Regions from separate parts of the Nocardioides bizhenqiangii genome, predicted to be linked through region 1. Evidence: predicted binding sites of a transcription regulator. Region 1 holds the regulator's gene; each other region holds the start of a gene.
The links. Region 1 encodes LexA, which represses DNA repair genes until DNA is damaged. Its sites were predicted from a motif close to TCGAACANNTGTTCGA; they were not measured.

Region 1 (4,207 bases):
CGCGCGTGGCGGACCGGCACTCACCTGCACTCGGCGGAGCCGTTGCGTCAACGCCTGGAGAGGGAGTTCGCGGGCGTCCGGTTCGAGGACCTCGCGGTCCCGTTCCAGTGCTGTGCGTCCCACATCGAGCGGGCGTCGGAGCACTGGTTCACGACGGGCCCGGTCGTCCCGGCGGTGCTGGCCTCGGCCGCCGTACCAGGGCTGTTGCCGCCGGCGGAGGTCGACGGCGAGCACTACCTCGACGGTGGGATCGTGAACTCGATCCCGGTCGGGCGCGCTGCCGAGCTGGGCGCGCGCCGGATCTTCGTGCTCCAGGTCGGTCGCGCCGAGCGGCGGTTGAGCCCGCCACGCCGGCCCTGGGAGGTCGCCCGGGTGTCCTTCGAGATCGCCCGCCGGCACCGGTTCCATCGCGAGCTGGACGCGTTGCCGGCCGACGTCGACGCCTATGTCCTGCCGTCCGCCGTCACCGCGGACGACGACTCGCCGTTGGCCTACCGGGACGCCTCGGCAGTCCACCGGCGGATCGAGGCGGCCTACCGGGCCGGACTCACCTATCTTGCGGAGGTCGCATGATCCATCCCGCGATCGCCTGGGTCATCCGACGGTTCGTCCTCGCGCCGCTGCTCATCCTGCTGACCGTGACCCTGTGGACCAGCCTGCCGCTGTGGTTGCTGGCGACCGGGATCGCGTCGGCGTTCGTCCCCGGCTGGTTGCGACCGGTGCGCCTGCTCTGGGTCGGGCTGCTGCACCTGACGCTGGAGACCCTGGCCCTGGTCGCCCTGTTCGCGCTGTGGATCGGCTCGGGATTCGGTTGGCGGCTACGCCGGCCGTGGTTCGAGCGGATGCACTACGCGATCATGCGGACCTACCTGGTGGTCTTCTTCCGGGAGGCGCGGCGCGTGCTGCGGCTGAAGATCGAGACGGTCGGCACGGCGCCGGACGCGTTCCCAGGGCATCCGCTGCTGGTGTTCTGTCGTCACGCCGGCGTGGGCGACTCGTTCTCGATCATGTACGCGTTGATGCACTGGTACCACCGCGAGCCGCGGATCGTGCTCAAGGAGATGCTCGCCTGGGACCCGGCGCTGGGCGTGATGCTCGCGCGGGTGCCGAGCCGGTTCGTGTCGCACCGTCCCGGTCGGGATCTCGAGGCCGAGGTCGGCGACCTCGCCCGCCACCTCGACGCCAACGACGCGTTCGTGATCTTCCCCGAGGGAGGCAACTTCACGAAGGGGCGGCGCACCCGGTCCATCGCCCGGCTCCGGAAGCTCGGCCGCGAGGACATGGCTGTCCGCGCCGAGGCGATGTCCCACGTCCTCGCGCCGCGACCGGGCGGCGCGCTCGCAGCGCTCGAAGCATCGCCCGAGGCAGACGTCCTGCTGGTCGCGCACACCGGGCTCGACCACATCGACTCGCTCGGCGACATCTGGCGCGAGCTGCCGATGGACAAACGGCTGCAGATGGGGTGGTGGCGCGTGCCCCGGGATGAGATCCCCACGGGTCGCGAGGAGCAGATCACCTGGCTCTTCGACTGGTGGCAACGGATCGACGACTGGGTCGACGAGCACAAGCCGGAAGAGCTACCGCGCTAGCGATCACACCCGCCGGAGGACCGCCGTCACCTTGCCGAGGATCGTCGCGTCGGTGCCGTCGATCGGCTCGAACGCGTCGTTGTGCGGGAGCAGCCAGACCCTGCCGTCCTTGCGCTGGAAGGTCTTCACGGTGGCCTCGCCGTCGATCATCGCGGCGACGATCTCGCCGTTCTCGGCGGTCGGCTGCTGGCGGATCACGACGTAGTCGCCGTGGCAGATCGCGGCGTCGATCATCGACTCACCGCTGACCTCGAGCAGGAACAGTTGGCCGTCGCCGACGAGCTGGCGGGGGAGCGGGAAGACGTCCTCGATCCGCTCCTCGGCGAGGATCGGGCCACCGGCCGCGATCCGGCCGACCATGGGCACGTTGGTGGGGACGGGAGCGGAGTCGCCGAAGCCGGTCTCGTCGTACGACGTCTCCGACGCCGAGCCGACCGCCTGCCGGCGCATGGTCTCGGGCAGCACGACCTGGAGGGCGCGGGGGAGGCTGGGGTCCTTCTTGAGGAAGCCCTTCTCCTCCAGCACGCGCAGCTGGTGGGCGACGCTCGAGGTGCTGGTCAGGCCGACGGCCTTGCCGATCTCGCGCATGCTCGGGGGATAGCCGCGCTGGTCGATGCAGTCCTTGATGTGCTGGAGCACTCGCTGCTGCCGCGGCGTGAGCCCGCTCGCGTCGGGCGGGCCGTCGGGAAGCTCGCTGACCTTCTTCGCCCTGTCGTTTGGCATGGCTCGACGGTAACCCCAATCACACCTCGGTTTCAAACATCTGTTCGAACCTGCGTGTCGCGACACGCCCTCGAACAAACTTTCGAGCCGGTCCTTGAACCGTTCGAACAAGTGATCTAGTCTCGTACATGTGTTCGATCGAACTGTTGATCGAACGGTCTCTGTCGGAGGTCCTCGATAGACATCACTCGAACACACCAGATCCCCCGGGCTCCGAGAGTCGGAGCCCTTCCCCCGGAGGTCACACGATGAGCACGATCACTTTCACCCCGCAGGTCAGCTACAGCGCTCGTCAGGTGCGCCTCACCCGGCGTGGCCGGCTGGTGGTCTTCGGTTTCGGGGTGCTGCTGGCCTTCGCGCTGGGCGTGTGGTTCGCGGCCGGTTCGGTCGCCACCCAGGACGCCGGCGTCAAGCAGGTGGAGGTCGTGACCGTCGCTCCCGGCGAGACCCTGTGGGACATCGCCGCCGACGCCACCGCCGTGACCGGCGAGGGCGACGTGGGCGCCATGGTCGAGCGCATCCAGGAGATGAACAGCCTCGACTCGAGGATGGTCCTCGCCGGCCAGACGCTCCGGATCCCCACCGACTGACGACCCGGTGGTCGAGTAGCCCGAGCCGCCAGGCGAGGGCGTACCGAGACCCCGCAACTGAACAAACTTCGTCCGCGACCTCGACCCCCGCGGACGACAGGGCCCACTGCCCGGGCCCGAAGGGGAAGACGAAGGGCGGACCCGTGACCCCGGGTCCGCCCTTCGCGCCTTTCGTCGGTGGTCGAGTAGCCCCGAGCCGCCAGGCGAGGGCGTATCGAGACCTAGCCGCCGTAGCCGACGAGGGTCGGTCTGGCTTCGATCGCTTCCAGGTTGGCGGGCGCGCCCTCGATCGTGACGCTGCCCGGTACCGACTGCCACGCACCGCCACCGACCCGGTAGTCCGCAACCCAGGTGGTGTCCATCGCCGGCCGGTAGTCGCCCTTCTTCAGGTAGTTGTGGGTGATCAGCAGCTTCGGGTACGGCGCGCCGGGCTTGCTGGTCGTGATCGACTCGCCGTCACCGAAGTGCCAGGTGTACGAGTGCGCCCAGATCCGCAGGTCGACCCGCTGCCCGAGCAGGGTGACGGTCCGGTTGAGCGTCCGCTCCTCGGTGAAGAAGTTCGTCTTGAAGTTCACCAGCGTCTGGCCGCCCGGAGGCTGGATGGAGAAGGTCGAAGGCGGGAGGGAGATCCGACGGAATGCGGTGGCGACGACATCGTCGGTGACGACCGGCGGCCCGCCATCGGAGGGGCACCAGTAGGAGTCGTTCACGCGCTGCCCGTTCGGGAGCTCAATCCACGAATGGATCTTGAACGTGCCGTCCGGACAAGTGAGCTCGCCAGTGCACACTCCGACACACGCTGGCTCTTGGCGGTAGGTCCCCACTTGCTGAACAGGGTCGGTCGACGGCGGGACGGTCGACCCGCCGTTCGACTCTTTTACGCCAGTCGCAAAGCTGTCCTCGTCGGCATCGACCCATGGATCGTCGAGTGCTGCTGCGTCGCCGAATCGCAAGGTCAGCACAATCAATATGAGCGCAAGTAGGCGACTCATGGGACGTCCAAGAATGTGATCTGCCACGAGCCGTTTGCACGCTCCAGCCCGAAGAGGAAGTTGAGCTCGCCAGCTCGCACGTTCTGGTTGAGGTCGCCCGCGCCAACGGTTCGGGAGCGGTTCACCTTGACGCGCGTCGACACGTTCCAAGCACCGCTCGGCGTTTGCCCAGGAATCGCCTTCTTGAGTTCGAAGCTGCCGCCGAGAATGCGGCCTCCTCGCTTGTAGACCCGGCTGATGGATTTGATCCCGCCGTTGCAGCCTTCGCACGAGGGGACCGACAGGGTGCTGAGAAGGCGGACATCGCCTGTGC
Region 2 (4,207 bases), 1.2 Mb from region 1:
CCACTCGTCCCTCCCCAGCACCTCGGGGTTGACCCGCTTGACCACGCCCTGGCGGGTGCCGAGCGCGAGGCCCGGCCCGTCGGTGGCGAGGGTGCACAGCGCGAGCGCGCGCTCACCGGCGCCGAGCGAGAGCAGCTCGGACAGCGGGACCCCGCCCTGGAGGTTGGACTCGTTGGCCGACGGCGGGATGGCCGGCAGGTCGAGCACGCCGAGACGGAGGAGGCGACCCGCCGACGTGAGGACGCCGATCTCTCCGCGCGCGGTCGTGCGGACAGCGGAGACGACCACGTCGTGGTTGGCGCGGGCGCCGCCGGTTCCGACCGGCTCGGCGCTGTTGGTGCGGGCGAGGAGGCCGGTGGACGAGAGCAGCGCGAAGCAGGGGTCGTCGGGCACCTCGAGGGGCGCGGCGGACGCGGTCACCGCGCCGGTGCCGGCCGACTGGAGGAGCACGGTGCGGCGCGGCGTACCGAACGTCTTGGCGACCTCGCCCAGCTCGTCGCTGACGACCCGCTTGAGGAGGCCCTCGTCGGCGAGGATCGCTTCCAGCTCCTCGATCTCCCGGCGGAGCGTCTCCTGCTCCTTCTCGAGCTCGATCCGGGAGAACCGGGTGAGCCGGCGCAGCTGCATCTCGAGGATGTAGTCCGCCTGGGCCTGCGACAGGTCGAAGACCGAGATCAGCCGCTCCTTCGCAGCCGCCGAGTCGTCGCTGGTGCGGATCACCTGGATCACCTCGTCGATGTCGAGGAGCGCGATCAGCAGTCCGTCGACCAGGTGCAGCCGCTCGGCCTTCTTGTTGCGGCGGAACTCCGAGCGGCGGCGTACGACGTCGTAGCGGTGGTCGAGGAAGACCGTGAGCATCTCCTTGAGGCCCAGCGTGCGCGGCTGGCCGTCGACGAGCGCGACGTTGTTGATGCCGAAGGTGTCCTCCATCGGCGTCTGCCGGTAGAGCTGCTCGAGCAGCGCCTCGGGCACGAAGCCGTTCTTGACCTCGATCACCAGCCGCAGGCCGTGTGAGCGGTCGGTGAGGTCCTTCAGGTCGGCGATGCCCTGCAGCTTCTTGCCCTGGACGAGGACCTTGATCCGCTCGACGACCTTCTCGGTGCCGACGCCGTAGGGCAGCTCGGTGACGACGATGCCCTTGCGTCGGCCGACGGTCTCGACGCGAGCGGTCGCGCGCATGCGGAAGGTGCCGCGGCCGGTCAGGTAGGCGTCGCGGATCCCGTCGAGCCCGACGATCTTGCCGCCGGTCGGGAGGTCGGGGCCGGGGATGAAGCGCATCAGGCCGTCGACGTCGGTGCCCGGGTGCTTGATCAGGTGGCGCAGCGCCTGCACCACCTCCACCAAGTTGTGCGGCGCCATGTTGGTGGCCATGCCGACCGCGATGCCGGTGGTCCCGTTGACGACCAGGTTGGGGATCGCCGAGGGCAGCACCGACGGCTCCATCTCGCGGCTGTCGTAGTTGGGCCGGAAGTCGACGGTGTCCTCGTCGATCGACTCGGTCATGACCGCGGCCGGCGGTGCCATCCGACACTCCGTGTACCGCATGGCTGCCGGCGGGTCGTCGCCGCCGGGGGAGCCGAAGTTGCCGTGGCCGTCGACCATCGGGAGCCGCATCGCCCACGGCTGCGCCATCCGCACCAGGGCGTCGTAGATCGCGCCGTCACCGTGGGGGTGCAGCCGACCCATCACCTCACCGACGACCCGGGCGCACTTGACGTGGCCGCGATCGGGCCGGATGCCCATGTCGTTGAGCGTGTAGAGGATCCGGCGCTGCACCGGCTTGAGGCCGTCGCGCGCGTCCGGCAGCGCGCGGGAGTAGATGACGGAGTAGGCGTACTCGAGGAACGACGACTCCATCTCGTCGCGGATGTCGGTGTCGAGGATGTGCTCCTCGAAGTCGTCCGGAAGGTCCTGCTTCGTGGTACGCCGTGCCATGCGGGCCATTCTCCCCGGCGGCCCCGACGGGCGAAGGGAGGGCTCGCCGACCTGGGCCGGGAGAGTGCGAATGCTCGGGTCGCAGAGCGTCGTTCCGGAGCCCCGGTGGCCGTGACGAAACCACTCGTGGCAGCGGGTTGCGCGACGCGGGGGTTGCGACCGAAAGGCTTAGGACGGGGAGCGGAGTCACGGGTCGAGCGCCGCGCCCATCTCACGGATCCAGATGGAGAAGCCTGAAAACCAGCCCGATCGTTCAAGTTCAACTTGTCAGGATAGTCGAACTGGTGTACGATTGACCGTAGGTCGCAAGACCCATGTCGTCCACGAGACTCAGCTCTAGGACACCCCGGCACCAGGCCACCGGACACACCCATTCACGTGTGCCCGAGCAGCCGAGAGGGGGTCCGGATGACCAGCCTGCCGCAGACCGCCCACCCGATCGTGGGTGCGGTCGCGACGGCCCGGGACGCGTTGAAGACCGTCCGCGACGTGCAGCCGACGTTCATGGCACCGGCCCAGAAGCAGGCCGCGGTCCTCGAGCTCGACGCGCTGGAGGCGACGCTGGCCGAGCTGCGGCTCCGGGTGCTTGCGAGTGCCGCCGATGCCGCCGAGGAGGCCGGTGCCCGCGACGTCGGTGCCTGGACCGCGCAGCTGACCCGCGCCGATGTGTCGTCAGCCCGGGCCGATGCGCGGTTGGCCGAGGCCCTGGACCGCCGGTGGACCCAGGTCGCGGCCGGGATGGCCGACGGCAAGGTCTCGCTTGCCCAAGCCAGAGTCATCGCCCACGCGTTGGAGGCGCTGCCCGCCGATCTGGACCCCCGCCTGGTCCTGGACGCGGAGGCGCAGATGGTCGCCTACTGCGCGGAGTTCAACCCCACCGAGCTCCGCCGGCTCGGCCGCTACCTCCTCGAGGTCGTCGCCCCGGACATCGCCGAGGCCGAGCTGGCCAAACGGCTCGAGGGTGAGGAGCGCCGGGCGCGGGAGAAGACCAGCCTGCGATCCCGGCTGATCGGCGAGGGCCTGGCCCGGACCACCATCGTCCACCCCGTCCTGGACCGAGACCGGCTGCTGACCTACCTCGAAGCCTTCACCTCACCCCGCAAACACCACGACGCCCTCAGCGGGGAGGAGGACCGGATCCCCTACCCCCGCCGCCTCGGCCAAGCCTTCTGCGCCCTCCTCGAACACCTCGACCCGACCAAGCTCCCCCAACACGGTGGCGATGCGACCACGGTGATGGTCACCATCGGCCTCGACTCCCTCCGCGCCGAACTGGGCGCCGGCAGCATCATCGGCGGCGAACCCCTCTCCGCCACCCAAGTCCGGCGACTGGCGTGCAACGCGGACATCATCCCCGTCGTCCTCGGCGGGAACGGCGAGATCCTCGACCTCGGCCGCACCCGGCGGTTGTTCTCACCCGCCCAACGCAAAGCCATGCGGCTACGCGACCAACGCTGCCGGAGCGAGGGCTGCACCGTCCCCGCCGCCTGGACCGAAGCCCACCACCTCAAACCCTGGGCCACCGGCGGGAACACCGACCTCGACGACGGCATCCTCCACTGCAACTACCACCACCACCTCGCCCACGACCCCAACCACACCACCGAACGACTCCCCAACGGCGACATCCGCTACCACCGCCGCACCTAAACCGACGACTCCGTAGGAACGCCCCCATTGCCGAGAAGCGGTCGGGCGCGTCGGCGGCGTGGCATCGTTCTGCCGGTGACTGCCCAGGACGCCCTCAAGTCCGCCCTTCGTGAGGTCCTGAGTCCGGTTGCCCGTGACCACGGCTACAAGGGGTCGTCCCCCAACTGGCGCAAGTCGTCTGCTGCCGGCGACTGGGCAATAGTCAATGTTCAGTCTTCATCATCGAGTAGCGCCCGCAGTTTGTCCTGCGTCATCAATCTCGCCTTCGCTCCAGAGCCGTGGCTCAGGTGGCACCGATCCCGGCGCGCCCACATGCCGAAAGCAATACCTGAGTCTCTCGGCCTCTACCGGCAGCGCCTCGGGCCAGTCTCAGGACCCACTAGCTCCAGAGGTTGGTGGGAGGTCGTCGACGCCGAGTCGGCCGGAGCTGTCGTCACGGACATGTGCGCCCAGTTGGACCGCGCTGGATGGCCGGTACTGGACGAGATGTTCTCTCGAGAAGCACTGAAGACTCGGCTCGAGGAGGGCGACCTCGGGTTCATCAAACGTGCGCACTTCGAGTACCTCTTCTCGGACGCGGAAGCACTCCTACTCATGGACTCCGGCATGTCAGACGAGTTGG
Region 3 (4,207 bases), 1.5 Mb from region 1:
TTCGACAGCACGCTGAGCAGCGCGATCTCCTCCTACGAAGCCACCCAGAGCTCGTCGTCGAGCGGCGGGGGTGGCGGAGGTGGTGGCGGCGGTGGTGGCGGCGGCGGTGGCTCCTGGTGACCTCGCTGACCCGCTACGGTTCTCCTGACTCCGAGAGAGGGATCTCCCCATGATCTACGTCATCATCGCCATCGTCGTCCTCGTCCTCCTGGTCGTCTTCTTCGTCGTCGGCTTCAACAAGCTGCGCAAGCAGGATGTCGCCGCCGAGGAGGCGCTGGGTGGCATCGACGTGCAGCTCACCCGTCGCGCGGACCTGATCCCCAACCTGGTGCAGACGGTCAAGGGGTACGCCGCGCACGAGTCGGGTGTGTTCGAAGAGGTCACCAAGGCCCGGGCCGGCGTGGCAGCGGCGGCAGCCGGCGACGACGTACCGGCAAAGGCGGCCGCGGACGCCGCGCTCCAGCAGGCGCTGGTCAAGGTCAACGCGGTGGCAGAGGCCTACCCGGACCTCAAGGCCGACGCGAACTTTCGCGACCTCCAGGACCAGCTGGCCAAGACCGAGGACCAGATCGCGTTCGCCCGGCAGTACTACAACGACGCGACCGCCCAGCTCAACCAGTCGGTGCGAACGATCCCGTGGATGTTCTTCTCCGGCGTCGCCGGGGTCAAGGAGCGCGAGTTCTACGACGCCCCGACCGATCACACCGCCGCTCCCGGTGTGGAGTTCTGATCAATTGCGCGAGCGTGTCGCAGATCGTGCGACACCGCCCGGACCATCGCAAGGCTCGGCCCGGGGGCGCCGCACGATGCGGCTTCGCCGCAGTGCGCCACGCTGCCGCGCCGCAGTTGACGTAAGCGGGACGAGAGGTTGCCTGGCGGCGAGCGGACGCCAGGCAGCGGATTGTCGAGTCAGAACACGTTGAGAGGCCTGAACTGGATCGAGATCCGGGGTCCCGCTGACGCCACCTTCGGCACTGAGTGCTCCCAGGTGCGCTGGCAGGTGCCACCCATGACCAGCAGGTCGCCGTGACCCATCTCGAACGACAGCGACTCGGCGCCGTCGGACCGGTCGCGCGGACGGAGGGCCAGTCGGCGCGGGTCGCCGACGGACACGATGGCGACCATGGTGTCGTGCGTGCTGCCCCGGCCGATCGTGTCGCCGTGCCAGGCGACGCTGTCGCGGCCGTCGCGGTAGTAGCAGCACCCGGCGGTGCGGAACGGCTCCCCGAGCTCCGGCAGGTAGTGCTCCGTCAGCGCCTCGCGGGCGTCGGTGAGGACGGGATGGGGCAGCTCCTCGCCGATCATGTAGGTGTAGACGAGGCGGGGTACGTCGACGATCCGGTCGTACATCCGGCGCCGCTCCGCCCGCCACGGGACGTCCCTCACCATGGTGGCGAAGACGTCGTCCGGCGCGACCAGCCACGCGCGGGCCACGTCGACCCATGCTCCGGCGCCGAGCTCGTGCCGCTCGAGCTCGTCGAAGCGGAGCTCGCTCGCCGAGCCGCCGGCGAAGAGAGTGCTCTGGAAGTCCATGCCCCGAGATTACCCCGTCGTTCGAACACCTGTTCCCATCAAACTTCGGTGTCGGGGGTGGAAAGACATGTTTTCGGCGTTCTCGGGACGGGCGACCTACACAGCCCTAACCTTCGATTGTGGAGACAGTCGACAGGGGAACGGCTGACCGACGCGCCCTCAAGCACGTGGCGATCCGAGAGTACGTGCGGGACCTGGTCGCCGGGTGCGCACCGGGCACTGCCGCCCCATCAGAGCGCGACCTGGTCGAGCGCTTCAGCGTGGCCAGGATGACCGTTCGGCAAGCCCTGGACGCCTTGGTGACCGAGGGTGTGCTGCAGCGCTTCCCGGGCCGTGGGACGTTCGTCGCACCGCCGCGGCGCCGGCCGAGCCGGGTCGCGAGCTTCACCGAGGACATGGCCGGCCGCGGCGCCGTCGCCGAGAGCCGGACCCTCCTCGCCGAGAAGGTCAAGTCGCCCGCCGGTGTCGCCCGTGCCCTCGGCCTCGTGCCCCGTGAGCCGGTGCTGCGCTGGCGACGACTTCGCCTTGCCGACGGCAGCCCGGTCTGCCTCTCCGACGCCTACATCAGCTCGTCGCTCGTACCGGGGCTGCTCGACGGCCCGGACCTCCCCGACAGCCTGTACGACGAGCTCACCGCCCGCGGCCGTCGCCCCACCTGGGCCGAGGACTCACTGTCCGCGGGGGTCGCCACTCCTGACGAGGCGGCCTTGCTGGAGTGCCCTGAAGGGGCGGTCGTCATCCGGCTGACCCGGCGTGCGCTCTGGGAGGACCGGCCGATCGAGATCTCCCGCAGTGTCTACCGCGCCGACCAGCACACCGTGTCGTTCCAGCTCGGCGGCTGACCCCTCCGCCTCCCTGACTCACTCACCCAGTCTCCCGAGCTCGGCGACGACGGTCCCGGACTCGTCGCACACCCACGACGGGTCGGGGCCCCCGAGGTCGGGCGCGATGTGGAGTGCGTGCAGGGGCGCATCGCCGCATCCTTCGCAGAGCGGCCAGAGGCCGGTGCGATCGGCGCGCCCGTGCACGTCGACCAGCGCGTCCTGGACGTCCTGTGCGATCAACCCGGCGATGTAGGCGGCGCCCTCCGGCCACTGCTGCACCCACCACCGGCGTTGTGAGCACGCCTCGTCCAGCACCGAGACGGTGCCGGCGGTCGCGACGCCGCGAGCCTGCAGGTCGGCCAGCACCGACGCTCGGGCCTCGTAGATCACGCGGTCGTCCACAGGCTCATTGTGCTGCGGTTTGAAAAATGCCCGGGCCCGGGCACCCGTTCGGTCGACCCGCTGCGGGAGCGGCGTCGTACGAAGGGAGAGCTGCCATGACCGATCACTCGCGCACCGCGGACGCTGTCGCCGCCGTCGTCGACGACCTTGCCGGCGACGGCGACATCGACATCACGTCCTGGACCGACCTCGACGGGCTGCCGCGCGACATCGACGTGCTGGCCGCGCAGGCGCACCAGATCTTCCAGCACGCGCGCACCTGGGTGTGCCAACGCGAAGGGTTCGAGCCGAGCCCGATCTGCCTGCTCTCCCCGCTGGCCGAGCTGATGGACGTCTTCGCGCAGGGTTTCGCCGAGGTGGAGCGGATCGCCGTCGCGGACTGGCAGTCGATCCGCGAGGCCGTCGTCGCGACCACGGCCGACCTCAAGGCGGTCGACCAGATGGTCGCCGACTGGCTGCCGGTGGTGGCCTGAGGTGGGCGCCGACCCGTTCCTGGTGGAGGTCACCGGACGGTCCGGGCTGCTCGACGCGACCCCGCTCGACCTCACGTCGCCGGATCTCGGCGGCCACACCCGCCAGCACGATGCCGCGTTCGAGGCGCTCGACGGCGCGCTCTGCCGGATCCGCGACATCATCAACGTCGGCATCGACGCGCTCAACCAGGCCGGGCTGGGCCTGCGCAAGCTGCCCGAGGGCAGCCTCGAGGAGCTGCTGGTGATGCCGCTGACCGGCGACTACCGCCGGATCCGGCAGAACGCGCTCGCCACCGGCCAGTTCCGCGACGCGCTGCGCACCTACTCCGAGAACGCCACCCTGCTGTCGGTCGCCGCCTCGCCCCGGTGGGGCGGGCAGGCCGCGGCCTCGTTCCTGCTCCGCGTCAACGGCCACGCGGTCGCTGCGCGCGGCCTCGGGCTGCTCGTCGCCGAGGCGGCGCCGCTCTTCGAGGTGGTCGCCGACCAGAGCGAGCGGCTGGCGGTCGAGGTCGAGGAGCTGGTGATGGAGCTCCTCGAGCGCGGCGAGCGGGTGGTGCGCAAGCTGTTGTCGCGGGTGGCGGGACCGGCCGGCTGGGCGACCTTTGCCGCGGAGCTCGCCGTCAAGGGCTTCGACGCGGTGACCGACATCATCGAGGACATCGAGCGGATCCTCTGGATCATCGACCGGCTGCTCGAGATGAAGGGGGAGGTCACCGCCTGGGTCGAGGAGCAACGCGAACGGCTCTCCATCCTGCTCGACCTCCTCGACCTCGTGCGCCGCGAGCTGCCTGGCGGGAGCGGTGGTGGTGGCGGCGGGGGCTCCTGGTGAGCGGGTATCGCGGTCCTGGATAGCCTCCGGGGGTGATCCTGATCGACCCGCCGAACGCCCCGGGGCACGGCCGGCTGTGGTCGCACCTGGCCAGCGACGCGTCCTTCGACGAGCTCCACGACTTCGCGCGGCGGGCCGGGATCCCC

Region 2: SHK19_RS09130 (HNH endonuclease signature motif containing protein) is a predicted target of LexA. The motif match lies at 2,212-2,227, and genes of this name have one in related genera.
Region 3: SHK19_RS18015 (alpha-ketoglutarate-dependent dioxygenase AlkB) is a predicted target of LexA. The motif match lies at 1,555-1,570, and genes of this name have one in related genera.

Annotation. Positions count from the first base shown of each region.
Region 1 covers NZ_CP141059.1:682,193-686,399, forward strand. Annotated here, with positions in the region: gene SHK19_RS03320 (patatin-like phospholipase family protein) at 1-573, shown strand, start outside; gene SHK19_RS03325 (1-acyl-sn-glycerol-3-phosphate acyltransferase) at 570-1,589, shown strand; gene lexA (transcriptional repressor LexA) at 1,593-2,312, opposite strand; gene SHK19_RS03335 (LysM peptidoglycan-binding domain-containing protein) at 2,561-2,902, shown strand; gene SHK19_RS03340 (PKD domain-containing protein) at 3,124-3,612, opposite strand; gene SHK19_RS03345 (DUF6318 family protein) at 3,891-4,207, opposite strand, start outside.
Region 2 covers NZ_CP141059.1:1,894,910-1,899,116, forward strand. Annotated here, with positions in the region: gene SHK19_RS09125 (DNA gyrase/topoisomerase IV subunit A) at 1-1,935, opposite strand, end outside; gene SHK19_RS09130 (HNH endonuclease signature motif containing protein) at 2,344-3,585, shown strand; gene SHK19_RS09135 (DUF4304 domain-containing protein) at 3,661-4,207, shown strand, end outside.
Region 3 covers NZ_CP141059.1:3,705,371-3,709,577, reverse strand. Annotated here, with positions in the region: gene SHK19_RS18025 (DUF2207 domain-containing protein) at 1-120, shown strand, start outside; gene SHK19_RS18020 (LemA family protein) at 170-730, shown strand; gene SHK19_RS18015 (alpha-ketoglutarate-dependent dioxygenase AlkB) at 910-1,533, opposite strand; gene SHK19_RS18010 (GntR family transcriptional regulator) at 1,653-2,375, shown strand; gene SHK19_RS18005 (hypothetical protein) at 2,394-2,759, opposite strand; gene SHK19_RS18000 (hypothetical protein) at 2,855-3,232, shown strand; gene SHK19_RS17995 (hypothetical protein) at 3,234-4,061, shown strand; gene SHK19_RS17990 (DUF4031 domain-containing protein) at 4,094-4,207, shown strand, end outside.